DNA from 4 places in the Dyella humi genome. Region 2 is predicted to be linked to each of the others. Evidence: riboswitches for the same ligand, from Rfam matches in the RefSeq annotation. Region 2 holds a riboswitch; each other region holds the start of a gene.
The links. A riboswitch is a leader RNA that binds a small molecule or an ion and turns the genes downstream of it on or off. The one in region 2 is predicted to bind cobalamin.

Region 1 (7,401 bases), 1.4 Mb from region 2:
CGCCTGACCTTCCTTGAAGTTGAGGGTCCACAGCTGCCCCCCCACCTGCGGATTGACCGTGACGTTATTGAGCGCTGTCACCGTACCCAGCGCCGTGAGATACACCGGCACATTCTGCTTGGCGGTGAGTTCCACGGTGACCGGCACCGGCGCATTGTCCTTGTCCTGGCCATCGGCACCGGGCGCGCCGGGGGAAGCCCCGTTCTGGCCCTGCCGTGCGTGGCGATTGCCGGCCCCCGGCGCCTCTCCTGGTTTATGCAGCAAGCGGAAGGCGACCCCGCCCACCACAACTACTGCGATCACGATCAACGCGATCTTCCAAAAACGCGACATGTGAAACTCCTGGAATGAACGGCGGAACCACCCGACTCCACCAGCGCAAACAACGCACTCTTGCCCTAACTCTTGCGAATAAGCATAGGGGTTGCTGAACGATCTTGGACAATGCCAGTTGACACGGGTGCCTAATGACCGATGGCACGGTCCGACGAGCTGAATCCGAAAGCTTAGAGCGTAACAGTCGGCCATGACCGTACGCCTGCAGATTGAGAACTGGCCTACTTTACTAAAGACCAAGGACAAATCGCCGCGGCATGTCGCTGACAATCCGATGGGGCGGCATCTCAACTTTTTGCAGGCTTCATCTATACTCCGGGGCTTGTTGCCTGTGACGAGCGGATCGTTCCGATCGGCCGCGGCATGGTCGCCAGGGGCGCCAAGGTACGTCACGGGAACGTGGCGGCTTTCCAGATTAATCACATGATGACTGGAGTACTTGCGTGAGCGGTTCCATGAGCAAATCCGACCAGAGTTTCCTGCATCAGTTTTCGTTGCTTATCGCCGGCCTTGGCGTATTGACCCTGGTCCTGATCTTCACCGCTTGGACGATCTACGAGCACGAACCGAAGGAAACCGACCCGAACGCTGCGCAACAGCTTTCGGCCAGCCTCGCCCCCAACGGCGCGGTCTACGCCGGCAATACCGGCCGCGCTGCCATGCTGGCCGCGCAGGAAGCCGCCGCCAAGGCCGCCGCCGCGCAAGTCGCCTACGGTGGCACCACCGACGGCAAGACGATCTACGACAATCTCTGCCACAGCTGCCACACGGCCGGCGTGGCGGGCGCACCCGTGTTGGGCAACAAGACGATGTGGGGACCGCGCATCGCCGAGGGCCTGGATACGCTAATCAAGCACGCCACCGACGGCTATAAGGGGCCGGACGGCAACTTCATGCCGGCGAAGGGCGGCAATCCCTCGCTGAACGATGCGCAGGTGAAAGCCGCGGTGACGTGGATCGTGGATCAGGCGAAATAATTTTCGCTCTCGCGCTGCATGCAACGCCGCCTTCGGGCGGCGTTTTGTTTTTTTGGCCAGGATGACGGTGAGACAACGGCAAACGTCCGCCAACGCCAGGCAGCTATCATTACGCCATGACTCCCGCTGCCCCCTCCCCCGCTCCGTCCACTTTCCCGGACGCACTCACCGAATTCACCCTGCCAGGTCCCGTCGGCCCACTCGAGGCCATCAGCGACGTGGCTGAGCGCCCAGGCGCACGCCGCGGCGTGGTGGTGATCTGCCATCCCAACTCCAAGGATGGCGGCACCATGCGCAACAAAGTGGTGACCATGCTGGAGCGCAGTCTGCGTGAGGGCGGCATGGACACGCTGCGCTTCAACTTCCGCAGCGCTGGTGATTCGGCCGGCGAATACGACAACGGTCGGGGCGAGAGTGACGATCTCGCCGCCGCGGTGGCGTGGGTGCGCAGCGTACGCCCAAATGACGTACTGTGGCTCGCCGGCTTTTCCTTCGGCAGCTACGTAACACTGCGTAACGCTGTGAAGTTGAAAGCCGATGCGCTGATCAGCATCGCGCCGCCGGTAGGTCGCTGGTCGCACGAAGCACTCGCACTACCCACCTGCCCATGGCTGGTGGTGATGGGCGAAGAAGACGAGATCGTGGAACCGCAAGCGGTGTTCGACTGGATCGACAGCCTCGAAGAGCCGCCGGAACTGGTCCGCATGCCCGAGACCGGTCATTTCTTTCATCGTCGGCTGATGGATCTGCGCGGTGCGGTGAAACACTGGATGCAGGATTATCCGCCGCCTGTGCGTGATTAATGCGCCAGCCCAATCGCACTAAACGCTTCGCTTGCCCATATGGTCGTCATTCCCGCGAGAAATGACGGCAGCGGCGTTACAGATCAACATTCACGCAAGATTGCTTCTCCATGACCGAACTATCCCCCAGCGCCCGTTACCAGGAAGGCGTCGCCGCACACCGCTGGAGTTCCGATCCCGCGCAACTTACCGTGCTGCCGGAATTCGACCGCATGCAGGCGGCATTATGTGCTGCGCGCGAAAACGGCAACGGCCTGTTCGACCGCCTGAAATCCCTGCTCGGCGGCGAAGAGCGCCAGGCCGTGCCAGGGCTGTACCTGTGGGGCAGCGTCGGGCGTGGCAAGACCTTCCTGATGGATCTGTTTGCCTCCAGCCTGCCGCACGGTGTGGCGCTGCGACGTCACTTCCATCGCTTCATGGGCGAGGTGCACGAAAACCTGCGCGAGCTGGGCGAACGACAGGACCCGCTGGTCGAAGTGGCCGCGGGCATCGCCGCGCGTTGCCGCGTGCTGTGCCTGGACGAATTCCTGGTCAATGACATCGGCGATGCGATGATCCTGGCCAATCTGCTGGAAGCCTTATTCGCGCGCGGTGTCACGCTGGTCACCACGTCGAACACCGCGCCCGACAACCTCTACAAAGATGGCTTGCAGCGCGCACGCTTCTTGCCTGCTATCGCCTCGATTAAGCAGCAATGTCATGTGGTGGAGATGATCTCAGCCCACGACTGGCGCCTGCGCGCGCTCACCCATGCACCGGTTTACCACACACCACCCGGCGCCGAGGCCGAACGCGAATTGCAGCGCATCTTCGCCAGCCAGGCGCAGAGCGAGATCATCGAAGGTGGCGAGATCGTCATCAACGATCGACCGATTCCGGTGCGCAGGCGTGCTGGCAATATCCTGTGGTTCGACTTCGCCGCGCTGTGCGACGGGCCGCGCGCGGTCGCCGATTACATCGAGTTGGCCAAGAGCGCGCCGGCGATCATCCTTTCCAACGTGCCGCAGTTCAGCATCTACAGCGAGGACCCGGCCAAGCGCTTCGTGCAACTGGTCGACGAGTTCTACGATCGCCACGTGAAGCTGATTCTTTCCGCGGCCGCGCCGATCACCGAACTGTATGACGGTGAGCGCTTGCGTGCGGAGTTTGGTCGTACCGAGTCGCGGTTGATCGAGATGCAGAGCCAGGAGTATCTGGCGCTGGAGCATCGGCCGGAGTAAAGCACCGCATTTCGCACGAACAGTCATTGCGGCAAGACGGATGCTTCACCTCGCAGGGCCTGAACTGGTACGTTGCGGCTTTCCGCCCTGCCATGGAATCGCGCCATGCTGACCTTCATCGCACTTGCATTGCTCGCCGGCGCGCAGCCCACCACTTCGGCAGATGCATTCACCGCACGCGTACAGCGCGCCAAGATGGTCGAAGCCGGCCCCACCGGCCCGGCCTACCAGAAACAATTCTGGGCCAAGACCGGCAATCCGATGACCGACGCATTGAAAGCTTGCCTGGCGAGCAACGCGCCCGCGGACAAATCACCCTTCACGCTGGTTGCGGATATTTCGCCCGATGGACATCCCCTGCACGTGGACGTGCGTGCGCCGACGCCGGTCGCAAAGTGCCTCGATGGCCAGTTCTCAGCGTGGACATTTCCCGCGCCGCCAAAACTGTCCGATGCCGTCGATTATCCGATTGAAATCGATGTGAGCATGTAAGCGCGCTCGAATTCGGGTATCGCCCTAGGAGCACCCGCACCGGACTTGCAACTATCGTTCGTGGCGCGGATGGATGACACCCCTGATCGCGTTTCGCGATCTGCACAGCCGGACGTTGCGCCGGCAATAGCCTTCATCCATTCCAGTCGAAAGCGGATGCTTCGTATCGGTCAGAATCTCATCCCCAACCAGATTACCGATTCGGTTGCCGCAGAGACCACAGGTTTCAGAATTCGATACCAAAGGCTATTTTCGAGAACGTGTGAAGCCGCCTGATCATGGTGCATTCGCTCCTCCGTGACGATGGCTGAGATCGCGAAGACGGCAGCCCCATCTATGTCACGGAGGTCAACCAGCTGTCTCTCTAGGTGCCGGAGCACCACGCTCTCGACTGCCACCGTAGTCGCTGAAATAGCTGAGCGCCCCAACAAGCCAGTCAAGATGCCGAGCGACAAACCACCAATGCCGCACAACCAATAGCTCCTGCACCGGCGCCGCCCTCTACGTTTCAGCTCATTACCGAAGATTTCCCTATGACCTCGTTCATGCGCGCGAAATTCGGCAAGCTCTGGAACCAAATCTCTCGCGAAGAGCCTGGCTATCATGATCTGGCCCGTATAGATGGATATGGCACCAAACTCGCCAGCGTGGTTGACCTTAAGGATTCGACTGCCGAGATCCGTCCCTGTCATTGCTCCCCCTGCGAATCGCCCAGCCCCTATCGTAATGTCTGCTCTGGGTTGCGAAAGCGGACATAGGCGCAAGATCAATGTTGGTTTTGAAAGTCCAGGAATAGGAATAGAGGTTGAGTAGGGCGAGGTTTGGCGCTCGCTTACTCCGACAAGCTTGCCTCACACCTTGCGCTACGATCCGCCCGTCACTCACATGGAGTCGGCTGCATGCGCGCACCCACCGGTTCGGTCGTTGGGCTCTGTTCCGCCTCCGCCACGATGTCGGCGATGGGGATGGCTTTCCTTGGTTACTGGGGTGTGCACGAACCCACGCCCTGGAACACGCGCGACATCGTGGTGGTGTGCCTGGCTTTTCTCAGCTTCATGGCGCTGGGGGCGACGATCTGGATCGCCACCACGCCCGTACCGGAGGGTGCCATCGAACGCATCGCGCCGGCGCGCCGCAGTTTTGCGGTGGGCCTGGTGCTGATGTGGGTGGGGATCATCGTAGCCATCGTTCGCTAGAAAAAATCGCATCTTCCGCAAGCCCGCGTCCCGCTTGGGTTAACACCGCTTATCCACCGGCTTATCCACAAATTCTTGGGTTGACCGGGCCAGGTAACCCCGATATGTTGTGCTCCGTCGGTCGCCACCCCTGATCATGTCGGGGGCGGCAAGGGAATCCGGTGGAAATCCGGAACTGCCCCGCAGCGGTAAGTGGAGACGAAAGCCCGAGTACGCACTGGCCTTCGAGCCGGGAAGCGGGGCGAGTAGGCGCATCGCAAGGTGCACATCCGCAAGTCCGAAGACCTGCCGACACGGCATGACCGGAGCGTCATGCCGCCGGTGACGGCCTCCGCGGGAGGGGCGTACGCACGACGTGGAAGTCACACGTATCGCGCGAACGACCACGGCAAGCCGCCATTTCAGCCCTGCGCGCGGGAGCAGGCGGTTGAGTCCAAAGGAGTCTGTCCGCTCAAACCGGAATTTTCCGGACCGGACCGATTCCGCAGCCCGGAGCGTCCGACATGCAGCCTATCGATACCGAATCGCGCGAGCGCACAGCCGACCGCGCGGATACCGCCGTCTTTTCCGCCGACGCTGCCACGTCGGCCATTGCCACCACTGTCACAATGTCCGCTACCGCCGAAGCACCTTTCACCCTGACCCCTCCGCACAACCCCGGCCAGATGCGCGTCACCAAGCGCAATGGTCGCCAGGAGGTGGTCGACGTCAGCAAGATCGTCCGCGCCGTGACGCGCAGCGCCGAAGGCCTGCACAGCGTCGATCCGCTGCGCGTGGCGCTGAAGACCATCGGCGGCTTGTATGACGGCGCCACCACGCAAGAGCTGGACCAGCTCTCCATCCGCACCGCCGCCGCACTGACCGCGGAAGAGCCCGAATACGGCCAGCTAGCCGCGCGCCTGCTCGGCGCCTTCATCGACAAGGAAGTGAGCGGGCAGGAAATCCAGAGTTTCTCGCAATCCATCGCGCGTGGCGCGGAGCTGGGCATCGCCAACGCGCGCCTGCGCGATTTCGTGGCCGCAAATGCGCGCAAACTCAACGATGCGATCGATCCGCTCGCCACGCGCCGCTTCGAATACTTCGGCCTGCGCACGGTGTACGACCGCTACCTGCTGCGCCATCCGCAGCTGCGCAAAGTGATCGAGACGCCGCAGTATTTCTTCATGCGCATCGCCTGCGCGCTGGGCGGCAACGAGATCGGCGAAACGCTGGAGCTGTATCGCCTGCTTTCCTCACTGGAATACATCGCCAGCTCGCCCACGCTGTTCAACGCCGGCACCGCGCATGAGCAGCTGAGCTCCTGCTTCCTGCTGGATTCGCCGCTGGATTCGCTGGAATCGATCTACGAGAAATACGGTGACGTAGCCAAGCTCAGCAAGTTTGCCGGCGGCATCGGCCTGGCCTATTCGCGTGTGCGTTCGCGCGGCTCGCTGATCAAGGGCACCAACGGCCATTCCAACGGCCTGGTGCCGTGGCTGAAGACGCTGGATGCCTCGGTCGCCGCGGTCAATCAGGGCGGCAAGCGCAAGGGCGCGGCCTGCGTGTACCTGGAGCCGTGGCACGCGGACATCGAGGAATTTCTCGAACTGCGCGACAACACCGGCGACGAAGCGCGCCGCACGCACAACCTCAACCTGGCCAACTGGGTTCCCGACGAATTCATGCGGCGCGTGGAGCACGACGGCAATTGGTCGCTGTTCGATCCCAAGATCGTCCCGCACTTCGTCGATACCTGGGGTGAAGCTTTCGAGCGCGCCTATCATCAGGCCGAAGCCGATGGCCTTGCCGTAAAGACGGTGAAGGCGCGCGAGCTGTACGCACGCATGCTGCGCACGCTGGCGCAAACCGGCAACGGCTGGATCACCTTCAAAGACCGCAGCAACGCCACCAGCAATCAGACGGCCAAACCCGAAAACGTCATCCATCTTTCGAACCTGTGTACGGAGATCCTGGAAGTCACCAACGCCGGCGAAACGGCGGTGTGCAATCTGGGTTCGGTCAACCTCGCCCGCCACGTGGTGGATGGCGCATTCGATTTCACCAAGCTCGCCGCCACGGTGCGCACCGCAGTGCGCCAGCTCGATCGCGTGATCGATCTCAACTTCTACCCGATCGATACCGCCGCCACTGCCAATCGCAAATGGCGACCGGTGGGCCTGGGTGTGATGGGCTTGCAAGATGTGCTCTTCAAGCTGCGCCTGCCGTTCGATTCGGCCGAAGCGCTGGAGCTTTCCACGCGCATCGCCGAGGAGATTTATTTCAACGCGCTGTCGCAATCGAATGCGCTGGCCGAGCAGCACGGCGCACATCCCGGTTTTGAGGAAAGCCGTGCAGCCAACGGCGAATTGCAGTTCGACTATTGGTCGAATGCGAAACC
Region 2 (7,401 bases):
GCCTCCGTTCGCGATAGACCGCTTCCTTGCATGGCCCGTGGTTGGGATTGAACGCATGCGCGAGCGGCTCAGCGTCGATCGATGCTTGCGCGTAATGGAAAGTGTGTCCGCGCAATTCGCCCTCGGGCAAGCTCGCGCCTTGCAGCCCTAACGCGGCAAGTCGCGGCTGCATTGCGGCATGGCCACGTAACAGGCCGGCCATCGGCGCCGTGTGCCCTTGCTGATCCGCAAGCGACTCCAGCGCAAACAGCAGCCCACCGCATTCCGCGAGCATGGGCTTGCCGGCGTCGCGATGCGTACGCAGCGCCGCATGCAAATCATGTCGTTTCGACAAAGCATCCAGATGCAGTTCCGGATATCCGCCCGGCAGCCACACCGCATCGCATTCGGGCAGCGCATCGCCTGCCACGGGCGAGAAGAAACACAATTCCGCACCGGCCTGGCGCAGCAGATCCAGATTGGCGGGATAGAGAAAACAGAACGCGTCATCGCGCGCTACGGCAATGTGTTTGCCTTGCAACAGCGGTGGAATGGACTCAGCGAGCGGCGACTGGAATACGACGGGCGGCGGCAACTCGGTCGCGGCGTGCTGTGACCATGCATCCGCTAACGCATCGAGGCGCGCATCGAGATCGGACAATTCATCTGCGGCGATCAGGCCCAGATGCCGTTCCGGCAAAGCCAGACGATCATCGCGAGGCAACGCGCCCAGCCAGTGCAGCGAGGCAGGCAAACTCTCCTGCAGCAACTGCGCGTGATAGGCGCTGCCAATGCGATTAGCTGCTACGCCGTACATCGACAGCCCTTCGCGATAGCTCGCCAAACCGCAAGCCAGTGCGCCAAAGGTTTGCGCCATCGCCGAGCCGTCGATCACAGCCAGCACCGGCAGGCCCAATTGCTGTGCAAGATCGGCGCTGGAAGGTGCGCCGTCGAACAGACCCATCACACCTTCCACCAGGATCAGGTCGGCGTCACCCGCTGCATCGAACAGGCGTCGGCGCACATCTGTCTCGCCGCACATCCATAGGTCAAGCTGATAGACCGGTGTGCCCGCGGCGCGCGCGAGCACCATAGGATCGAGAAAATCCGGCCCCGTCTTGAACACGCACACGCGTCGCCCCTGCCGTGCATGCCAACGCGCGAGCGCAGCAGTGACCGACGTCTTGCCCTGCCCGGATGCGGGCGCGGAAACTAGCAAGGCGGGGCAATGGCGAATGCTCACAACTCGATACCCTTCTGCGCCTTGATACCCGCGTCGAACGCATGCTTCACCACGCGCATTTCGGTCACCGTATCGGCGACGGCGACGAGTCCATCCGGCGCGCCACGGCCGGTGATCACCACGTGTTGGCGCGGCGGGCGCGCGGCCACGGCGTCGAGCACCTGCTCGAGCTGCACGTACTGTTTGACCAGCGCGATATTGAGCTCATCCAGCAGCACGAAATCGTAAGCGGGATCGGCCAGCATGCCCGCGGCAATCTTCCACGCCGCCTGCGCTGCTTCGATGTCGCGCGCCTTGTCTTGGGTTTCCCAGGTAAAGCCCTCGCCCATCACGTGGTAATCGAGTTGATCGTCGGCGAAGCGGCGAAAGAAGGCTTCTTCGCCGGTAGAGAACGTGCCCTTGATGAACTGCACCACGCCGCAATGGAAGCCGTGACCGAGCGAACGCGCCAGCATGCCGAAGCCGGAGGAACTCTTGCCCTTGCCGTTGCCGGTGTTCACCACCAGCACGCCACGATCGATGGTGGCCCGGGCGATCTTGCGGTCGACCAATTCTTTCTTACGCTGCATACGTTCACGGTGACGCTCTTCCGGCGTCATGGCGTCGCGTGATGGGTGGTCGCTCATACATCCTCCGCATGCCCGGCGTACTCGCCAGGCGTTACAAGCGGCAGAGGGAATGAAACGGCACCGGTACTCACGCAGCGGCCCGTGACGCGGCCCTCCGCCTGTCCGGTTTCAAGCCTGGGCCGGTCTCCGGGCTCGCGAGCGAAGGCCTGTGCCTTCCGGTCCACGCCTTCCCATGCGCGCAGCACAGTGGCGGTGTGTGGATCGCGTTGCTCGCCTACCGTTGCGGGGGCAGCTCCGGCATGGCCGCATCGCGACGCACCGGATTCCCGTTTCAACCACCGGCCAATGCCGGCAGTCACCTCAAGCCCGGGCATCTTAGAGGGTGGCTTGCAGTGCGCCTAGCCTAGGGATGCTCTGATCTATTCCACGTACCCGGCATGACGTCCAGAAGGCTCGCAGGGTGTGTTGCGCGGCGCAGGGCAGACTGGCCCCGCGCGGCGCAGCCTGCGGGCCTTCTGGACGTCACCCCGTCCTTTAATTTCAAAATGTTGGGGCCGCATTGCATGCGCGCAGCGCTTCGCCTCAGCGTCTCGACAGATAGCCGGTCTGCCTTCGCCGCTGCGACAAACCGCTGCGTGCATGCAATGCGGTGACGGGTGCGTGGAATAGATCAGAGCATCCCTAGTGTCTACATAAGTGTCTACATATGGCCTGCATGGCCCTTGACGGTACTCGACCGAAGCGCAATGGTTGGATCGCATGAACTTGCATCGTCACTAGCGGCAGGGAAAGTCGATTAACCGCATGTTCGGCATGGATATTTCCATTTGGACTTTTAGGCGTCCAAGCATTCGTTGCGACCAACCGCCGTTGTCACTAATCTGCAATTGCTGCACAGCAACAGCGATAACAACACGCTAGGGGCACACTCCAACATGAAGCAAGACAACAACTCGCCCTACCAGGGCAAGCTCGCTACTCGTTCCGGCCGGGCTCGCTTTCTCACCGCTTCCATCCTGCTCGCACTCGCTTCTACCGTTGCCGCGCAAGACACCTCGCAAACGCCGTCGCAACCCAACAACGCGAAGAATCTGCAGGCCGTGATCGTGACCGGCACACGCGCGCAGAACCGCACCGATAGCACGTCGCTGTCCCCGATCGACGTGGTCCCCGCTTCGGCGCTGCAAAGCACCGGCACCAATGAACTCTCCACCGCGCTGGCGCGCCTGATTCCATCGCTGAATTTTCCGCGTCCTGCCGCCACCGACACCACCGACTCGCAACGTCCCGTGCAGTTGCGCGGCCTGGCACCGGATGAAGTGCTGGTGCTGGTCGACGGCAAGCGCTGGCACACCAGCGCGATGGTGAACGTGGATGGCACCATCGGCCGCGGCTCGGCGCCGGTGGATCTCAACACCATTCCGCTTTCCGCCATCGATCACATCGAAGTGCTGCGCGACGGTGCTTCCGCGCAATACGGCTCCGACGCGCTCGCGGGTGTGATCAACATCATCCTGAAGCATGGCGCGCAAGGCGGCTCGGTCGAGCTGGACGGCGGACGCTTCCAGCGCGGTGGCGGCAAGCAATGGCAGGGCTCGGCCAACTTCGGCATTCCGCTAAACGGCGACAAGGGCTGGCTGCGCATCAGCCTGGACGATGGCCACCAGGATCCGACCAACCACGGCGGCACCGACATCCGCTATCCGCAGCTGGGATCCAAGCAGGTGTTCGGCGACCCGACGGTGAGCCAGCACAACCTGTTCTTGAATGCGCAGTACGACATTACGAAAGATGTGCAGTTCTACGCGTTCGGCAGCTATCACGAGCGCAATGCGATTTCCGATGAGTTGTATCGCAATCCGTTCGGTTATCCATCGTCGGTGAAGTCGGCACTCACTGCGCTATATCCCGATGGCTATCAGCCACTGCTGCAGGCGCGCAGCACCGACCAGTCGCTGGTCGCTGGCGTGCGCGGCACCACCAGCGACGGCTGGCGCTGGGACGTGAGTGCCAACTACGGCGGCAACCGTGTATCGCTAGATACCATACACACCGCCAACTACGCCTTCCTGCACGACTTCGGCTACACGCCCACCCAATTCTTCGATGGCATCGTTTCGTCCGCGCAGCAGTTGGCGGACGTCGACGTGGCGAAGGATTTCAACCTGAGCTGGCTACCCAATGCGGTGACGCTCGCCTTCGGTGCGGAATACAAACGCGACACGTACCAGATCAGCGCAGGCGATCCGAGCTCTTATTACGTGGGCACGTCCGGTGTGAGCGGCGGTGCGCAGGGTTTCAGCGGCTACAGCCCAGTGAACGTGGGATCCTGGAGCCGCAGCGACTGGGCGCAGTACGTGAGCGTGGAAACCAACCTCACCGACAAACTCGGTACGTCGCTCGCCGTGCGGCATGAGGATTACAACGACTTCGGCAACACCGTTTCCGGCGCACTGGCCGCCCGCTACGACTTCACGTCGCGCTTCGCGCTGCGCGGCAGCGTATCGAGTGGCTTCCGCGCGCCCTCGCTGGCGCAGGAGGACTACTCGCAGATCGGCTCGCTGTACCTCACACCAAGCAGCGCGGGACCGGGCGTCGCACCAGGCATCTACCAGACCGGCTTGCTGCCGGTGAGCAATCAGGTGGCGCAATTGCTGGGTGCGCAAGCCTTGCGACCGGAGCGCTCGCACAACTACACCATAGGCGCGGTGTTCAACCCGATTGATCCGCTCACGATCACCTTCGACCTGTACCAGATCAACATCTACAACCGCGTCGTGCTTTCCAACACGTTGAGCGGCCTGAACCGACCGGCGGTGGTGGCTTATCTGGCCGCGAACGGCGTCACCAACGTGGCCTTCAGCTCGGCACAGTACTTCACCAATGCGGTGGATACGCGTACCCAGGGCGGCGACCTGGTGACGAGCTATCGCTCCGACTTCGGCAATGCCGGCGTGCTGGATAGCACCCTGAGCTACAACTACAACCGCACGCAAGTTACACATGTGGCGCCCAACCCGACGCAACTGGATGCGCTGGGCCTGCAGCTGCAGCGTGTGACCTACCGCGACATCAAGGGTCTGCTGGCCAACTCTACGCCGCGTAGCAAGCTGATCCTCAACGAGAACTACACGCTGAGCCATTGGGTGTTCAACGGCAACCTCACCCGCTACGGAAGCTTTACCGCGTACAGCAACAGCTCCTACTTGTTGAACCAGACTTACAACCCGCAATGGGTGCTGGACCTGGCCGGCAGCTACAACCTGGACAACTGGACGTTTACGCTGGGCGTAGACAACGCCACCAACAGCTATCCGAACAAGACAATCGCCGCGAACAACGTCAACGGCACCATCCCGTATTCAAATTTTTCACCCGCGGGCTTCAATGGGCGTTACTATTACACCAAAGTGATCTATCACTGGTGATTTGAGCCCACTGCCAAACTCGTGCGACACATGCACAAAAATCCCGGCCATGAGCCGGGATTTTTTTGTCCGCGTGATGGCGCGCGTGCATGTCACGTGAAGTGAAACAACTGGTCGATGCGCTTGCGCGGACATATGGAAAACGGACTGCTGAGCACGACCGAACCGCCGCACTGACAACATCCTTTGCCGGGATCGCTCCTCTCCCGATGCTGGTATCTACATGACTGTGTGGAACGCTCCCTCTTCCTTCCGGAGAGAGGGGGGCTGATTGCTGCCCTAGACCTTACCCATCCCGAGCCTAGCGATCGCCATGCCGCTGTAACGCGACACGTCCACCCTGCCGGTATCGCCAAATCGGCCATTTGCCGGATGCTTTCGTGCCCCTCTCGTCGCGTCTTTACCGTCATCCCGCGCTGATCAACTTGCTAGCCGGCTCAGCCGCGTTTCTGGCTTATGCGTCGATGTATGCCTTTCGCAAGCCATTCACAGCCGCATCCTTTCAGGGCATTCATCTAGCTGGTGTCGATTACAAAGTGTGGCTGGTGATTGCCCAGGTGGTGGGTTACATGCTGAGCAAGGTGCGGGGGATCACCTGGATCGCCGAAATCCAGCGCCAGCATCGCGCACGCACGCTCGCCGGGCTGATCGGCTTCTCCTGGATCGCGCTATTGGGTTTCGCGCTGATCCCGGCGCCATGGAATATTCCGTTCCTGTTTCTCAACGGCCTGCCGCTAGGGATGGTGTGGGGCGTGATCTTCGGCTATCTGGAAGGCCGCCGCGGCACTGAGCTGATGGGCGCCCTTATGTGCGCCAGCTTCATCGTGGGCTCGGGCGTGGTGAAATCGGTGGGTATGTGGCTGATGCTGCGCTGGCATGTGAGCGAGTTCTGGATGCCATTCACCACCGGCATGTTGTTTATTGCACCACTGTGCCTGGCGACCTGGATTCTGGAACACCTGCCCGCGCCCGATGCCGCCGACGTTGCTGCGCGCAGCGTGCGCCTGCCGATGGATGCGGCTACGCGGCGCGCCTTCCTGGCTCGTTTCCTGCCCGGCATCGCGATGATCGTGATGGCCTATGTGGCGCTGACGGTCACGCGCGATTTTCGCGACAACTTCGCGGCGGAAATCTGGAGCGATCTCGGCCGCGGTAGCGACGCCTCAGTGTTTGCCGAGACCGAAGTGCCGATCGCCATAGCCGTGCTGATCATCACCGCATGCACCATGATCGTGCGCAATAACCTGCGAGCATTGATGCTCAATCACGTATTGATCTTCGGCGGCTTCTGCATCGCCGTGTGCGCCACCTGGATGCACAATCACGCCATGATCGATCCGTTGGGCTGGATCGGTTTGAGTGGTTTCGGCCTGTATCTGGCCTACGTGCCGTACAACGCCACTTTCTTCGAACGCATGTTGGCGACGTTCCGGGTCGGCGGCAATGTGGGCTTCATCATGTATATCGCCGACAGCAGCGGCTATATGGGTAGCGTGGCGGTGATCCTGGTGAAGGAATTCGGTGGCATGCATCTGTCGTGGGCATCGTTCTACGCGCAGACGGTGATGACGCTGTCCAGTATCGGCATGCTGATCACGCTGGTGTCGGCGCTGTATTTCTACGAGAAGGCGCGGCGGGCGCGCGTGTCGATACCAGTGGCGGCTGCGGCGTAATGTCATTCCTGGAATAACGGCGAGCCATAATCCATGGCCTGGGCAGTGCCTTCCGTCTCCCGCCCTTCCCTGCCGCGCATGGACTCGCGCGCCTCGCAAATCGCCCGCAAAAGCAGCGCGCCTGCTTCCGCAACACTGTCATCATTGCGGATAAGCAGACTGCCGGGCGGCACCGGATAGGCTTGCGCACGCTGCAGACGCGCGGCGATATCCGCTTCCGTTTCCCGTCCGCGCGCGGCAAGCCGTTGTGCAATGCGCTCAGCGCTGGCGGTGATCAGCACCGGCTGCAGATTGTCAAAGCGCTGGCGCGCGAGTTCGAAGGCGGCGCGTGAACCGTTTGCCAGCACGTCCATGCCATGCGCCAGCCAGTGCAGGACTTCGCTGCCGATACCGTAGTGAAGCCCGTGTGCTTGCCAGCTCAGCACGAACAGGCCACGTTGTTCGCGCAGTCGGAACTCATCCTCACTCAGCGCTACATGGTTTTCACCGCCGGCATGCGCAGGCCGGGT
Region 3 (7,401 bases), 770 kb from region 2:
TCGTCCTTGCGTTCGCCCGCACTGTTGCCGCGCGGCTTGAGGTCGGCGTACATCGAAGCAGCATTGCCTACCGCGCCGCCGCCGTTGTTTTCCCCACCGAGTACGGTCAAGACATCGAGCGTGGCCGGATCGTCCTGCAGGATCTTGTTGGCTTGCTGCACACGCGTGGACAGCAAGGTAGGTGAGATGTTGGCGTCTGCGCGAAGGCTGACGGCGAGCTGGCCGGTGTCCTGATCCGGCATGAAGGTGCCGCCTGCCGTTTTTACCGTCGCCCAACCCAGCACGGCGGTAAGGATCAGCAGCGTCAGCGGCTGCCAGCGCATCAGCCGGCGATGATGCATGGCCCAATTCAGCGCGCTTTCGTAATGGCTGTGCAGCCAGCGGTCGAAGCGCTGCAACGACTGTTCGATGCGCGAAGGCGGTTTGTTCGAAGCCGCTTCCGGGTGCAGGTAATGACCGCACAGTGCAGGGGTAAGCGTCAGTGAAACGATCGCGGAGATCACCACGGCTGCGGTCAGCGTCACCGAGAATTCGCGCAGCAGCATGATCAGCATGTTGTTGCCGAACAATAGTGGCGCGAACACCGCGATCAGCGAGAGGGTGATGGAAATGACGGTGAAGCCGATCTCGCTCACGCCGCGCATTGCGGCATCCAGCGGTGGTTCGCCGTGTTCCATGTGGCGGAAGATGTTTTCGATCACCACGATGGCGTCGTCCACCACGAAGCCGATGCACAGCACCAGCGCCACCAAAGACAACGTGTTGAGCGTGTAACCCAGCGACCACATCACCACGAACGCGCCGGCCAGCGAGAGCGGCACGCTGAGCGCGGCGATCAGCGTAGGACGCAATCGGCGCAGGAATACCAGCATCACCAGCGCTACCAGCACGATACTGATCAGCAGCGCCACCTCCACCTCGTGTAGCGCGCCCTTGGTGCTCTCCGTGAAGTCGAAGATCGGCGTCATCTGCACGTCGGCCGGCAACAGCTGGCGTAATTCGGGCAGCTTCGCGCGCACGGCTTCCGCCGTCGCCACCGCATTGGCCTCCGGCCGCTTGTTGATCTCAAGGCCCACGGTGCGCATGCCGTTGAACCAGGCCGCCTGGTATTTATCTTGTTCGCCGCCGCTGATGGTGGCCACGTCAGACAGATACACCGGCACGCCCTTGCGGTTGGCGATCACCAGCGAGGCGAAATCGTCGGGCGTATGCAGCGCGTCGTTGGCGGTGACCGTCATCTGCGTCTGGCCGTCGCTGAGCATGCCCTGCGGCGAGGTCACGTTGGCGGCAATCAAGGCGTTGCGGATGTCGTTGGCGGTCAGGCCCTTGGCGGAAAGCGCAGCAGTGTTTACGTCCACGCGCACGGCGTGCGGCGTACCGCCGAACAACTGCACCCGTGCCACACCCGGAATCTGCGCGAGGGCGGGGCTTACCAACGTGTCGGTGAGATCGTAGAGCTTGTCCGGCGGCATGCTGCTCGATGTCAGCGCCACGTGCAGGATGGGAATCTGCGAGGTATCGAACTTGAAGTACTGCGGCGGACTCGGCAGCGAGGTAGGCAAATCGGGTTGCGCGGCATTGATCGCCGTCTGCACGTCTTCGGCGATCTTGTCGATGTTGCGCCCGAAATCGAAGCGCACCATCACCGTGGCGCTGCCCTGATTGGCGTTGCCGTACATCTCCTGCACGCCCGGAATGCGGCCCAGATGGCGCTCCAGCGGCGCCAGCACCGTGTTCGCGATGGTCTGCGCACTGGCGCCTGGCTGTGCGACAGTCACGAACACGCCGGGGAAATCCAGCGTGGGCAGCGCCGCGACACCCAACATCAGGTAGGCGCAGAAGCCGGCCAACACCAGCCCGATCGCCAGCAGCGAGGTGCCGATGGGGCGGCGAATGATGGGTGCGAAGATATTCATGACGTCACCCACGCAACCGCGTCAGGTAAACGCAAGCCACGGTCGCGCGCATCCCGCGCAGGCCGTGGCGCAAGCAAAAAGAAGGGCACATTCATGGGCACCTTTATGCCTTGGGGGCCAGCCCCGCAAATGTGCCTGAAGTCCAGCCGTGCCGAAAGGCATGGCGCGTATTTTTTCCACAACGTGCCGTAGCTGGCTTGCCTAGAACCTCAGTCAAAACATGGGGCCATCCCAGCGAAGGCTGGGATCCAGCGCCTTTCAACCTCGCCTGGGCAGCCATCAAAGAGCAAAGTCACTGGATCCCAGCGTTCGCTGGGATGACGGCGAGGTGTCGATAAACATCACCTCAACCCCCGATCCGGTCGGGGGTAGGCCCTTTCCTTGAGGGAGAGGAAGTGAACGCAAGGTGTCGTGTTTACGGGCTATAACGCAACGTCAGATACCAGGTGCGGCCCAGCTGGTTGTAGTAGTACGCCGTCTCGTAGTTATGGTCGAACACGTTCGCCAGCTTGGCCTCCACCTGCCAGCCGGGGGCGAAGGCGTAGCTGGCGCGTAGGTCGGTGGTGGCGTAGCCGCCCATGCGGCGGGTGTTAGCCGTGTCGTCGTAACGCTTGCTGGCGGCGAAGAAGGTGGCGCCGACATTGAATTGACCCAGCTTGCGATCGATGTCCACGCGCGCCGTGCGCTGTGCCCGGCGTGGCAGCAGGTTGCCGTTGTTGGCGCTGCCGTCGTCGTCCTTCGGCTGCATCAGCGTGAGATAGCTCTGCACGCGCCAATCGTCGAGGTTGAAGCCGAATTGTCCTTCCAGGCCGCGGATGCGCGCGCGGCTGAGGTTTTGCGGCACGTAGTTGCTGTCGAAGGCGATCAGGTTGCTGATGGTGGTCTGGTACGCGTTTACGCCCCAGTTCCAGTGATCCAGCTGCTGCGTGAGGCCGACTTCGATGCTATGCGAGGTTTCCGGCCGCAAGTTGGGATTGGCGGTGGGTATGCCGCCGAAGGGGGGGAAGTACAGATCGTCGAAGGTCGGCGCGTGGAAGGCGGTGCCGTAGCTCACCGACAGCACCGGGCCGTTCTCGAAGTGATAGCCCCACGCCGCTGCGCCGGTGTTGTGGTTGCCGAACTGGTCGTTGTGGTCGTGCCGTGCCGAAAGCTGCACTTCGTTTCGGCCGAACGTGCCCTGGTATTGCGCAAAGGTGCCGGTGTCGCCACGCGTGGTCTGCTCGAAAGCGGTATCGCTGGCGATGCGCTCCTGCTGGTAGTCCACGCCCACGGTGAGCAGTTGATTGGCGGCCAGCGTGATGTCGTTCTGCCACGACGCCTGGTTGCGGCGCGAATTGAAATAACCTGTGGCCATGCGCGGGTAGTACTGGCCGTAATAACTACCGTTGTAGAAGGTGGCGTTGTCGTCGCGGCTCTGTCCCGCGTTGAGTGTGACCTTCCAGATCGACAGCGGCGAGAAGCTCAAGCGCGCGCCGGCCACGTATTGCTCTTCAATACCGTCGTTGCCGCTGTACGGGCTGCCGGCATATTCCGCGTTGCTCTTGCTGCGCAACCAGTTGAAGGCCAGCTCGGTGCCGTTGTCCCAGCGATAGCCGAAGTTGGCGAAGCCGTTCCAGTTGCGATAGGCGTCGTTGCGCGGATCGTCCACAAAACACGCCACGCCCGCTTCGGCCGCGCCCATGCGGCAGCCCGGAATGCCGCCGGTATAGGTGCCGCCGAGGCTGGCGTTGTACCAAAGGTGCGCATCGCCGCCGGAAACGCCGGCCTGTCCGTTCACGTAATCGTGGCTGCCGCCGGTCACGCTCACGGAGGGTGTGATGCCACCGTTCGGCTGCCCGTGCTTGGTAAATATCTGGATCACGCCGCCAAGCGCATCGGAACCGTAAAGGCTGGCACGCGGACCGCGCACGATCTCGATGCGATCAATCGCGTTCACTGGAATCTGCTCTAGCGCCGGCAGCCCGATGCTGACCGAGCCTATGCGCACACCATCGATCAACACCAGCACGTGCGTGGCATTGGTGCCGCGCAGATACAGCGAGGTTTGCGCACCGATGCCGCCGGTTTGCCCGATCGATACGCCGGGCAGGCCGGTAAGCAGGTCGGCCACCGACACCGGTTGCAACCGTTCGATGTCTTCGCGCGTGATCACGGTAACCGACGACAGCGCCTCGTTGGCGGTAATGGCGGTGCGTGTGGCGGTGACAATCACCGGCGCCAGCGTGTCGCTCTGGCCGTTGGTGGACTGCGCGTAGACGGCCGGTGCGGCCAATGAAAGCAGCAAGGCGGCTGCGAGCGTGGTTTTCTTCAACAACATCAGGATGTTCCCCTGCCGAGCGTCCCCGCGCGGCGCAAATGAGCAAGCCGACGCTCGGGTGGATCAGAGGAACGGAAGACGGGCAGGCGGCGAATGCCGCGGCGCGATTTCCATGCCTCGCCCACCGCGAGTGCCAGAACCTGTTCCGGGCCGGTCTCCGGACTCGCGAGCGGCGCGCATCAATGCATGCCATCGAACGATGCCTTCCCATGCGAAAGCACAGTGGCGCGTGATCGTTCGAAACCTTCTCGCTTACCGTTGCGGGGGCAGCGCCGGCCTTGCTGTGCGAACAGCGCACCGGCTTCCCGTTTCATCCCTTAGGCGTTGGCCATGGGGACACCTGGAACGGGCGGAACTTTAGCGGGTGGGGGCGGTTACGGCAATTCTGGCGCGGGTCCACTGCTTGCAGTGGACCCTGTCCTTGCCCGGTCGCCGCTTCTTTGACTGGATGACTTCTAAAGTTACCTATGGGCTTGTCTTGGCATATCCCAGCGGCTGCCCTTGATTTTCAACGGTTGTTCCCTCGCAGTTCGGATCAAGAGAAGCAAAATGATCGCCGCCGCCGTCGCTACACCGATAAATCGCCGCAGTAGATACACCAGCCTGCGAGGTGAGGTAAATCCAACCTGCAACGCCTAAGGGTTTTTGGTTTTCGCAAGCGGAATCTATAGAGATGAAATGATGAATGCCATCCAGAAGTTCGCAGTTATAAATCGGGCGTGTGTTGGGTACCTGTGTCATAAAAAGGTATCCAAGAGTTGATTCAAGGTTGTATCCAGGTCCCACATAACCCGTGCTAACCCAGTGTCCATCCGGATACTTGGCGTATCTATTAAGTGCATATGTGCTGGGCGTAGGAACCCAGCCTACCGTGGTCAGATTCCAAGTGTTCGGATCATTTGTGCCGCCGGCAAAGTAGACCGAAACCATGGGAAGCCATGAGGTCAAATTACCCCAGCCGTCTCGTTTTAAACCTGGGCTATGGTTCAGATCGAACCCTGTCATTGCTGAATTGACGTAGCCAAGCGGCTCCCATGGCCCTTGGCCAGCCCGAAGTGCTGCGCCCGAGATCCTGTACAGGCCGAATTGATACGTCTCATGCTCCCCGGGGCGGCCCGTGCCGCAAGTTTCTATAGCGCCGTAGAAATAATCCGTTTTGTAGTCATAGGCGATGTCGTTGTTGGTGCAGAGCGTATATCCGTCGCTACTTTGATTGCTCAAAAGCTGAGGGGCACCAAAGTGGATGCCATCGTTGGCAATGCGTAGCCACATTCTATGGCCATTGCTGGTTGAATCATCGGTGTGAAATATATAAATGCCTGCCTTTCCGTCGAAGTTATAGGTTGCCGCCTGACCTGCGCCATAAACTCCTGGAGCAGTATTTGCAGGATTTTGCTGGTTAATAATTGGATTTTGTGAATATTTTATCCAATTGATCCCATCATTTGAAAAGGCTACACCTATGCTGTTGGTTCCGATCGTGCTACCTGACAGGGTTGTTGCCGTGTAATACATGGCATAACCATAAGTAAGATGATCGTCTGGATTTACAAAAGAGCCTTGAATGACAGAAGGGTCGCAGGTAAAACCGCTATCCCATCCTGTTGCATTTGGAGCAAGCACTTGAACGATGCTTCCCCATTGTTTGCTTCCCCAGTCGTAGGATGTGTAATAAATAACGTCTGTTTTATTGGTGCTTCCAGGAGGAGTGCCATATCCGCACCACCAAAACTTCTCTGTTGTGCCGTCGTCTATGACTGATGGGGCGTAGTTATATCCGGAGTGACCGAATAGAATGGCTCCACCGGGAAGATATTCATCACTATGTGCCGAAATTGAAACGAATAAGAAAATTGCGAAGAAACTCACCCGCCTAAAAACGCGTAAAAAGCACATCTGCATACTCCCTTACAGCAGTTATGTAACCTAGAAACGGTTATCGAGAAGGTTCTGGTCTACATCGGTAAATTGTTGGCTTTCAGTCAGTCTGCAATTCGGCAACGAAGTCGTAGATATCCCCGCGATACCACGAAGTGGTGAATTCGACCACGCGCCCATCGTCGAGAAAGCCGCGGCGTTCGATATGCAAGCCCGCACTGCCTGCACTCACGTGCAGCAACCGCGCTTGCCGTGCACCCAGCAACACCGCGCGCAAACGCTGCAATGCGCGCACCGGGCGGCAGTTGTATTTCTCCAGCGCCTCGTACAGCGAATCGTGCACCTCATGCGGATCCGGCAGCACGCTGGCCGGCACCACGCTGCGCTCGATCGCCAACGGTTCGTCTTCCGCGTAACGCACGCGGTGCAGGCGCGCTACCAGCACGCCGGGCGAAAGGTTGAGCGCCATCGATTCCTCCGGCGTCACCTCGCCCACGCTGCGTTCGAAGAATTCGGAACGCGGATGCAAGCCGCGCGCGCGCAGGTCTTCGGTGAAGCTAGTCAGGCGCGACATCGGTTTGATGATGCGCTCGGCCACGAAGGTGCCGGCGCCGTGGCGCTGGGTGAGCAGACCTTCCTCAACCAGACCTGAAATCGCCTTGCGCACGGTCACGCGGGACAAACCCAAGACCTGCGATAAATCGCGCTCGCTCGGCAGGGTTTGGCCTGGCTCGATGTCGCGATGCTGGATGACGTTTCGAATAGCCCGCCGCAGCCGCAGGTAGGCCAGCGGCTGGTGGGTGGTGGTATCGCGGCTTAGGCGCCGGTATTCCTCGGCCAGGGCATTCTGCATAGTTGCGAACCATACCAATGCGTGACCACTGGAACAACTAGTTCGTGAATCGGGAATCGTCCATCGGGAATAGAGAGGAGCAATCGGCCGGAAGCGCCCCAAATGCGACCATGCATGCAGCTTTTTACGATTTACGGTTCCCGATTTACGATTTTTGCCCTTATGAAAACAATGCATACGATTGCACTGCACAAGGGACTGGTATTGCCTGGTACGGCATTGGTACCATCGAGCTTCCCCGGCGGCCGCATTGTCGCGGCTGCCCGCATTGCATAGAGGTGAGTTGTGACTGCACCCGCGCTACCGGTCGATCTGTTCGATCTGGTGATTTTTGGCGGCACTGGCGATCTGGCCGTACGCAAATTGCTCCCTGCCCTCTTCCACCGCTTTGTCGACGGGCAGGTCCAGCCCGGCAGCCGCATCATCGGCGTGGCCCG
Region 4 (7,401 bases), 140 kb from region 2:
CCCGCGCCCAGCCGGTGCGCTTCGTGCACGGTGACGAGCCGCCCATGCTGCTGTTGCAGGGCAGCGCCGATCGCGAGGTCGATCTTTCCAATGCCCGGTCTCTCGCTCGTGCACTGCAAGCTCATCACGAAGATGTAACGCTGCGGATGTATCCAGGCGTAGGCCACAACGCATTGGTCTTTGCATTCTCTCGACCCTTCCACGCCGATGACCCTGCGCTGGAAGATGTACTGAGCTTTGTTCATGCGCATCCGGTAGCCGCCGTGCACTGATCGCCGTGCACTCCCCGATGACGATGCGTCGGAGTAACGTAGAAACCTGCTCCATCGCCCCTGATCCGCTGCGGACGTTTCGGCATGAACAGCATCGCTACCGGAGACTTCCCCTATATCCACGGGTTTTCCGGCGAGGAACAGACGCGCCTGGTGCGTCAGGCACGCATGTTCGAAAGCACCCTGTTCAGTCACATCGATTACAGCGGCGCGAGGCGACTGCTGGAAGTGGGTTGTGGCGTGGGCGCGCAAACAGAGATCCTGCTGCGGCGCTTTCCCGATCTGCACGTTACCGGCGTCGACCGTTCCCCGGCCCAGTTGGCCGCGGCCGAACGCCATCTCTCAGCTAAAGCCTGGTGCGAATCGCGCTTTGCGCTCCGGCAAGCCGATGCCGCCGATCTGCCATTCGCCGACCGCAGTTTCGACGCGGCTTATCTGTGCTGGGTGCTGGAACACGTGCCAAGTCCGGCGCGCGTGCTCAGCGAAGTGCGCCGCGTGCTGGCGCCTGGTGCGGTGGTGTACATCACGGAGGTACTGAACTCCTCGTTCTTCCTCGATCCGTATTCGCCCAATCTGCTGCGCTATTGGATGGCCTTCAACGACCATCAGTATGACAGCGGCGGCGATCCCTTCATCGGCGCCAAACTTGGCAACTTGCTGCTGGCTGGGGGATACCGCGACGTGCAGACGGAAGTAAAGAACGTGCACCTGGACAACCGCCAGCCTGGGCGGCGCAAGCAGATGATCGAGTTCTGGGAAGAACTGCTGCTCTCCGCCGCCGAACAGCTCATCACCACCGGCAAGACGGATGCAGGCACGGTGGAAGGCATGCGCAACGAGTTGCAGGCGGTGCGCAACGATCCGAACGCCGTGTTCTTCTTTGCGTTCGTGCAGGCACGGGCGATGGTGTATTGAGCTCACCCTTAGACGAGCCCCATCCCACGATTTGACCTAGGCTATCCATACGGCTATCGTTCGCCGCGTCGAGGCTTTCATCTCTCTATAAAGATAGAGAGATGAAATTAAAAGGGAAGCCGGTTTGAATCCGGCGCTGCCCCGCAGCGGTATGTGGAAACGACCTTCGCCATCAGCACTGGGCAGATGCCCGGGAAGCGGCGAACAGTAGGTGGCGTCATGCCTCGTCCACGAGCCCGAAGACCTGCCCCGACCGAAGCTGGCCGTTCGCAACGGTGCGCTTCGTACGACCTGGACTCCGCGGGGAGACCTGGCACGCGTCGCTCGCCGACGCGGCGTCGACCTGCCCGCGCTGCACCCAGTTCGCCCGCGGGGGCGAAGGTCGACGGTGCGCATCTCGGGCCACGCTCGCGGTCGCGCCTGCCTTCGTTCCTCTTTGCCATGCATCGCAATGAGGAATACACATGACACACACAACTTATCTCGGCTTTCCACGTATCGGCCGTCGCCGCGAACTGAAACGTGCACTGGAAAATTACTGGCGCGACGGCAACGCCACAGCACTCCTCGATACCGCGCGGGAGCTGCGGCAGCGACATTGGCAACTCGCCAGCGCGTGGGCGCAGACCGTCGCCGTCAACGACTTCTCGCTGTATGACCACGTGCTCGATACCGCGGTGCTGTTCGACGCCGTACCCGATCGCTACCGTCCGTTGCTGCGCGACGATCCGCTGGCCGGCTACTTTGCTATGGCACGCGGCAATCGCGAACTGCACGCGTTGGAGATGACCAAATGGTTCGATACCAACTACCACTATCTCGTGCCGGAACTGCACGCCGGTCAACGCTTTCGCCTTACCGTCAACAAGCCGTTGAATGAGTGGCTCGAAGCGCGTGCGCTGGGGCTGGATGCGCGCCCGGTGCTGCTGGGTCCGGTTTCGTTTCTGCGCTTATCCAAAACCGTGGATGGCAGCGATGCACTGAACCTGCTCGACGCGTTGCTTCCCGTTTACGCCGAACTGCTGAAGCAGTTGGCGCAAGCCGGCGTTCCTTGGATCCAATTGGACGAACCTTGCCTTGTGCAAGATCTGGATGCGGCCACCCGACACGCCTACGTCGCTGCTTACAACACCCTGGCGATCGGCCCGTCGCCCAAGCGGTTGCTGGCGACTTATTTCGGTGGACTTGGTGACAATCTGGAGCTTGCCGCCAAGCTGCCCGTCGATGGACTGCATGTCGATCTGGTGCGTGCGCCGGAACAACTCGACGACGTCCTGTTCGCGCTGCCCGAACATTGCGTTCTGAGCGCCGGCATCGTCGACGGGCGCAACATCTGGCGCAGCGATCCGCGACGCGTATTGCCGCTGCTGGAAAAAATAGCCGCATCGCGTGGAACCGAGCGCTTGTGGCTAGCACCATCCTGTTCGCTGCTGCACGTACCTTTCGATGCCGCGCAGGAAACCTCCTTGCCCGCCCCACTACGAAGCTGGTTGGCCTTTGCTCAGCAGAAGCTGGAAGAGCTTCGCCTGTATGCCGGCGCGCTGGACGACGATGACCGCGCCAAGGAGGCCCTGGTTGAACAAGGCTTCGTATTGGCCGCGCGCAAGCACGCGCCAGGCGTGCATCGAAGCGAAGTGCAGGCACGGGTGCATGCATTGAGCCCGCAAGCCACTCATCGGCGCTCGAATCTTCTCCATCGCCGCCGCGTACAGGCCGATACGCTGCAACTGCCGCCCTTGCCCACTACGACTATCGGCTCGTTCCCGCAGACCGATGCACTTCGCCAGGCGCGTGCCGATCACCGCGCCGGACGCATCGACAACGCCGCTTACGAAACCGTGCTGCGCGAGGAGATCGAACGCGTCATCCGCTTTCAGGAACGCATCGGCCTCGATGTGCTGGTGCATGGCGAACCTGAGCGCAACGACATGGTGGAATATTTCGGCGAACAGCTCGACGGCTTTGCCTTCACCCGAGGCGGCTGGGTGCAAAGCTACGGCTCGCGCTGCGTGAAGCCGCCGATCATCTGGGGTGACATATCGCGACCACAACCGATGACGGTGCGCTGGTCACGCTATGCGCAATCCCTTACCGACAAACCCGTCAAAGGCATGCTGACCGGCCCGGTGACGGTGTTGCAGTGGTCGTTCGTGCGCGACGATGTGTCGCGCGAGCAGGTCTGCCTGCAACTCGCCCTGGCTTTGCGCGACGAAGTGTGCGACCTAGAAAACGCCGACATCCGCGTGATCCAGATCGACGAACCGGCACTGCGCGAGGGTCTGCCGATCCGCCACGCCGAACACGCCGCCTATCTGGACTGGGCCGTGCGTTGCTTCCGCATTGCCGCTGGTGGTATTCGGGATGCCACCCAGATCCATACGCATATGTGCTACGCCGAATTCAACGACATCATCGAAGCAGTCGCCGCACTGGACGCCGATGTCATTTCCATCGAGAGCAGCCGCTCACGCATGGAACTGCTGCAGGCCTTCGAGGATTTCCGCTATCCGGGCAGCATCGGCCCCGGCGTGTACGACATCCATTCGCCGCGCGTGCCGTCGCAGGCGGAAATGACCGACCTGCTCGAACGCGCACTTACCGTGCTCGAACCAGGACAGCTGTGGGTCAATCCGGATTGCGGACTCAAGACGCGTGGCTGGAAGGAAACCGAGCCGGCCCTCGTCGCGATGGTGAATGCGGCGCAAGCCGTGCGCGCCGCGTTGACCGAGACCTGATCTCTTAGGCTTGAATGCCAATCCCAGCATCACCGCAAATCGTATTGCTGGGGTTGTCACCCCAGCCTACGCTGGCACGGCCCCTCCCCGCTTTGGGGAGGGGTTGCCTGAACCCTAGATTGCACCGTCACATTGATATGCCAGACTGACCAGTGAAACCCGGAGCAGGGGCGTGTATCATCCGCAATTCCCCTTTCCATCTCTTTATCCGTAAAGAAGGATATAAGCCACGATGAGCAACTACCTCTTCACCTCCGAATCGGTCTCCGAAGGCCATCCGGACAAGGTCGCTGACCAGATCTCCGACGCCGTGCTAGACGCGATCCTCGCCCAGGATCAGCGCGCCCGCGTGGCCTGCGAAACCATGGTGAAGACCGGCGTGGCGATTGTCGCCGGCGAAATCACCACCAGCGCCTGGATCGACCTGGAAGCGCTCACCCGCAAAGTGATCGTGGACATCGGCTACGACTCCAGCGAGGTCGGCTTCGACGGCGAGACCTGCGGCGTGCTGAACCTGATCGGCAAGCAGTCGCCGGACATCAACCAGGGCGTGGACCGCAAGAAGCCCGAAGAACAGGGCGCCGGCGACCAGGGCCTGATGTTCGGCTACGCCACCAACGAAACCAAAGATTTCATGCCGGCGGCGATCTACTACTCGCACCGCCTGGTGGAACAGCAGGCCAAGGTCCGCAAGAAGAAGAACTCGCCGCTGCCGTGGCTGCGTCCGGACGCCAAGAGCCAGGTCACCCTGCGCTATGAAAACGGCGAGGCCACCGCGATCGACGCCGTGGTGCTGTCCACCCAGCACGATCCGAGCGTGAAGCAGAAGGACCTGGTCGAAGCCGTACGCGAGCACATCCTGAAGCCCGTGCTGCCGACCAAGCTGCTGCACAAGGGCACCAAGTTCCACATCAACCCGACCGGCAAGTTCGTGATCGGCGGCCCGGTGGGCGACTGCGGCCTGACTGGCCGTAAGATCATCGTCGACACCTACGGTGGCTGGGCCCGTCACGGCGGTGGCGCGTTCTCGGGCAAGGATCCGTCCAAGGTGGATCGTTCGGCCGCTTACGCCGCACGTTACGTGGCTAAGAACATCGTGGCCGCCGGCATTGCCGACCGCTGCGAAGTGCAGGTGAGCTACGCCATCGGCGTGGCCGAGCCCACCTCGATCTCGGTCACCACCTTCGGTACCGGCAAGCTCAGCGACGACAAGATCGAGAAGCTGATCCGCAAGCACTTCGATCTGCGTCCGTACGGCATCATCAAGATGCTGGACCTGATCCATCCGATGTACCAGCAGACCGCCAGCTATGGCCACTTCGGTCGCACGCCTTACGAAGTGAAGGACGCGGACGGCAAGACCTACACGGCATTCTCCTGGGAGAAAACCGACAAGGCCGAGGCCCTGCGCGCGGATGCCAAGCTCAAGTAAGCCTGGGCGTATCCCGCTTCAAATCAAAAACCCCGCGGCTCGCCGCGGGGTTTTTATTTGGTCACGCCATTTGGTAGCACACGCCCCAAGCGTAGATAGCTGGAAGATCGCTACGCTTGGGGTATGTGGAGAACGCCGTCATCACTTAAATGGTTAATTACAAAGCGCTCCCGGTTATCGGGAGCGCTTCTTCGCTTAAAGTCTGACCATGCAAAATGCTTAGCTCGGCTGGAAGCTATCAACGCCAAGCTTTCTATTGTTGAAAGAGACCTGATGGCAATTGATCTAACGTTGCCGCAACATGAAATTCGAGTCGAACCAACGGAAATCCGCCCAGTCAAACCGCATCAAAGGAAGGCACCGGTGGGTTACGGTCAACTCGGGCGGTTGTTACTAAAGGTTCTCAGAAGCCACAACGATTGGCTTACGGCTATGGCAAAGAGTTACGTGGCCTTTTTGGGCGCCGGCGGGGTTCCAAATATCCTGGCATGCCATCAATAACGTCCCGCTGCGGCATGACCTCTCGCATGCTTTGGAACGGTAGTTACAGATTAACTAGCCTCCTTCCTTAAAGAGCTTGACGCCTCTTCGCATTATTGTTCTCATCAGCACGACGCACCCGCCATGTCAATGCGGGTATTGGACAGGGGACAACGGATGGTTATCAGTCGAGCAGCGTTTTGCGTTTGTTGCATGCTGGCACTCCTAACGAGCGGGTTGCTCCACGCGCAACAAAACGGCACGGTTACTTATGTATATACCGACCCCCAAGGTACCCCCCTGGCGGAAACGGATGCCAATGGCAACATTACCGCTACGTATGACTACACACCATACGGAACGATTGCGTTAGGCACGCCACCCAATGGACCTGGATACACCGGACATGTGGATGACCCCGAGACCAATCTCGTCTACATGCAGCACAGGTATTACGACCCAGCAACCGGGCATTTTCTCAGTATTGATCCTGTCGGGCCTACGGCAGGTAACACCTTCAGCTTCAACCGCTACGATTACGTCAACAACAACCCAGTTGATCACATCGATCCCGATGGACGTACCTGTACGGAAGCCAATAAGACATACACGTGTCAAATCGACACAGTAGTCACACAAGAGAACGGCAAGACTGTAACTAGGAATGCGACCGCGGCGGATCACAAAACGTATGCAGGTTTGGAAAAGTCTCTGACAAAGGCGGTCAACGCGGCGGCTAGTTCGGGAAAGACCGCGGATATATCGTTTAAGAGTGGTGGCACGACCTACTCATTTTCTATTTCGGGTACTTCGGTTGCCGAAAACTTGGGAGGACGCATAATAAGTGTCGATCCCCTTGAATCTGGGGCTATGGATACGAAGCGCAATACGACTACTGTCGATCAGGCTGGGATCCAGCCGGGTCGCACGGTCGTCGGAGATGCGGAGAGGACGCAAGAGGTTTATTTTTTACATGAGGGAATCCATCGAAGTCACGAAGAAAGGAAAGCCCTTGGAATAACCGGATTATGGCAGATGGACAAAGATCAAGATTCTCATCAAGGCCCTTATAACGCTGCAGCGAATTCCTTTTTGGAACCTAACCAATGAATGTCGTGACGATAACCCTGGCTGTTGCTAGCACTTCTCTGAAGTAAGTATTTGGCAGCTGTGGACATCAGATGAACATTCGAGTTCTGACGTGTATTTGGGCCGTTATAGATCCGAAGCGGGCCTTGTCGATCGGCGGGGTCTGATCGCCTTACGGTAGGAAGGAAGACGTGGCGTCGCTGTCTGGAGTGGTTCACTTAGGAGCCCGGCACAAAGACAGGAAACAATCAATGCGCTCAATACTTTCCAACATGCTGCTAGCTCTGGCCCTGGCTGGCTGGGTGCAGTCCGCCGCCTCTAGCCAGTCGTACTGTGCAACGGGTCAGGTAAGTCCAATCAAGTTGCGAGTGACAGTTCGGCCTGAGAGACGTCAGGACTTCATCAAGTTATTGCAATCCGACAAGGAGCCCATCGCCCTCGGTGCTAGCTACGTTGGTAGAGCAGAGACGTCGGACTC

Region 1: linked by a shared signal. The riboswitch ahead of ISP18_RS15715 (ribonucleoside-diphosphate reductase subunit alpha) and the one ahead of cobO (cob(I)yrinic acid a,c-diamide adenosyltransferase) in region 2 are both predicted to bind cobalamin.
Region 3: linked by a shared signal. The riboswitch ahead of ISP18_RS18385 (TonB-dependent receptor domain-containing protein) and the one ahead of cobO (cob(I)yrinic acid a,c-diamide adenosyltransferase) in region 2 are both predicted to bind cobalamin.
Region 4: linked by a shared signal. The riboswitch ahead of metE (5-methyltetrahydropteroyltriglutamate--homocysteine S-methyltransferase) and the one ahead of cobO (cob(I)yrinic acid a,c-diamide adenosyltransferase) in region 2 are both predicted to bind cobalamin.

Annotation. Positions count from the first base shown of each region.
Region 1 is NZ_JADIKI010000023.1:990,296-997,696, forward strand. It holds gene ISP18_RS15680 (efflux RND transporter periplasmic adaptor subunit) at 1-333, opposite strand, end outside; gene ISP18_RS15685 (c-type cytochrome) at 792-1,313, shown strand; gene ISP18_RS15690 (alpha/beta hydrolase) at 1,430-2,116, shown strand; gene zapE (cell division protein ZapE) at 2,227-3,336, shown strand; gene ISP18_RS15700 (peptidase C13) at 3,442-3,828, shown strand; gene ISP18_RS15705 (demethoxyubiquinone hydroxylase family protein) at 3,999-4,520, opposite strand; gene ISP18_RS15710 (hypothetical protein) at 4,728-5,024, shown strand; cobalamin riboswitch at 5,126-5,331, shown strand; gene ISP18_RS15715 (ribonucleoside-diphosphate reductase subunit alpha) at 5,633-7,401, shown strand, end outside.
Region 2 is NZ_JADIKI010000023.1:2,375,886-2,383,286, reverse strand. It holds gene ISP18_RS21550 (cobyrinate a,c-diamide synthase) at 1-1,222, opposite strand, end outside; gene cobO (cob(I)yrinic acid a,c-diamide adenosyltransferase) at 1,219-1,821, opposite strand; cobalamin riboswitch at 1,952-2,170, opposite strand; gene ISP18_RS21540 (TonB-dependent receptor plug domain-containing protein) at 2,727-5,219, shown strand; gene ISP18_RS21535 (DUF5690 family protein) at 5,600-6,892, shown strand; gene phnN (phosphonate metabolism protein/1,5-bisphosphokinase (PRPP-forming) PhnN) at 6,895-7,401, opposite strand, start outside.
Region 3 is NZ_JADIKI010000023.1:1,602,630-1,610,030, forward strand. It holds gene ISP18_RS18380 (efflux RND transporter permease subunit) at 1-1,916, opposite strand, end outside; gene ISP18_RS18385 (TonB-dependent receptor domain-containing protein) at 2,332-4,233, opposite strand; cobalamin riboswitch at 4,365-4,592, opposite strand; gene ISP18_RS18390 (hypothetical protein) at 4,699-6,129, opposite strand; gene ISP18_RS18395 (GntR family transcriptional regulator) at 6,212-6,964, opposite strand; gene zwf (glucose-6-phosphate dehydrogenase) at 7,250-7,401, shown strand, end outside.
Region 4 is NZ_JADIKI010000023.1:2,231,162-2,238,562, reverse strand. It holds gene ISP18_RS20980 (alpha/beta hydrolase) at 1-272, shown strand, start outside; gene ISP18_RS20975 (class I SAM-dependent methyltransferase) at 357-1,187, shown strand; cobalamin riboswitch at 1,242-1,453, shown strand; gene metE (5-methyltetrahydropteroyltriglutamate--homocysteine S-methyltransferase) at 1,652-3,922, shown strand; gene metK (methionine adenosyltransferase) at 4,155-5,354, shown strand; gene ISP18_RS20960 (RHS repeat-associated core domain-containing protein) at 6,048-6,944, shown strand.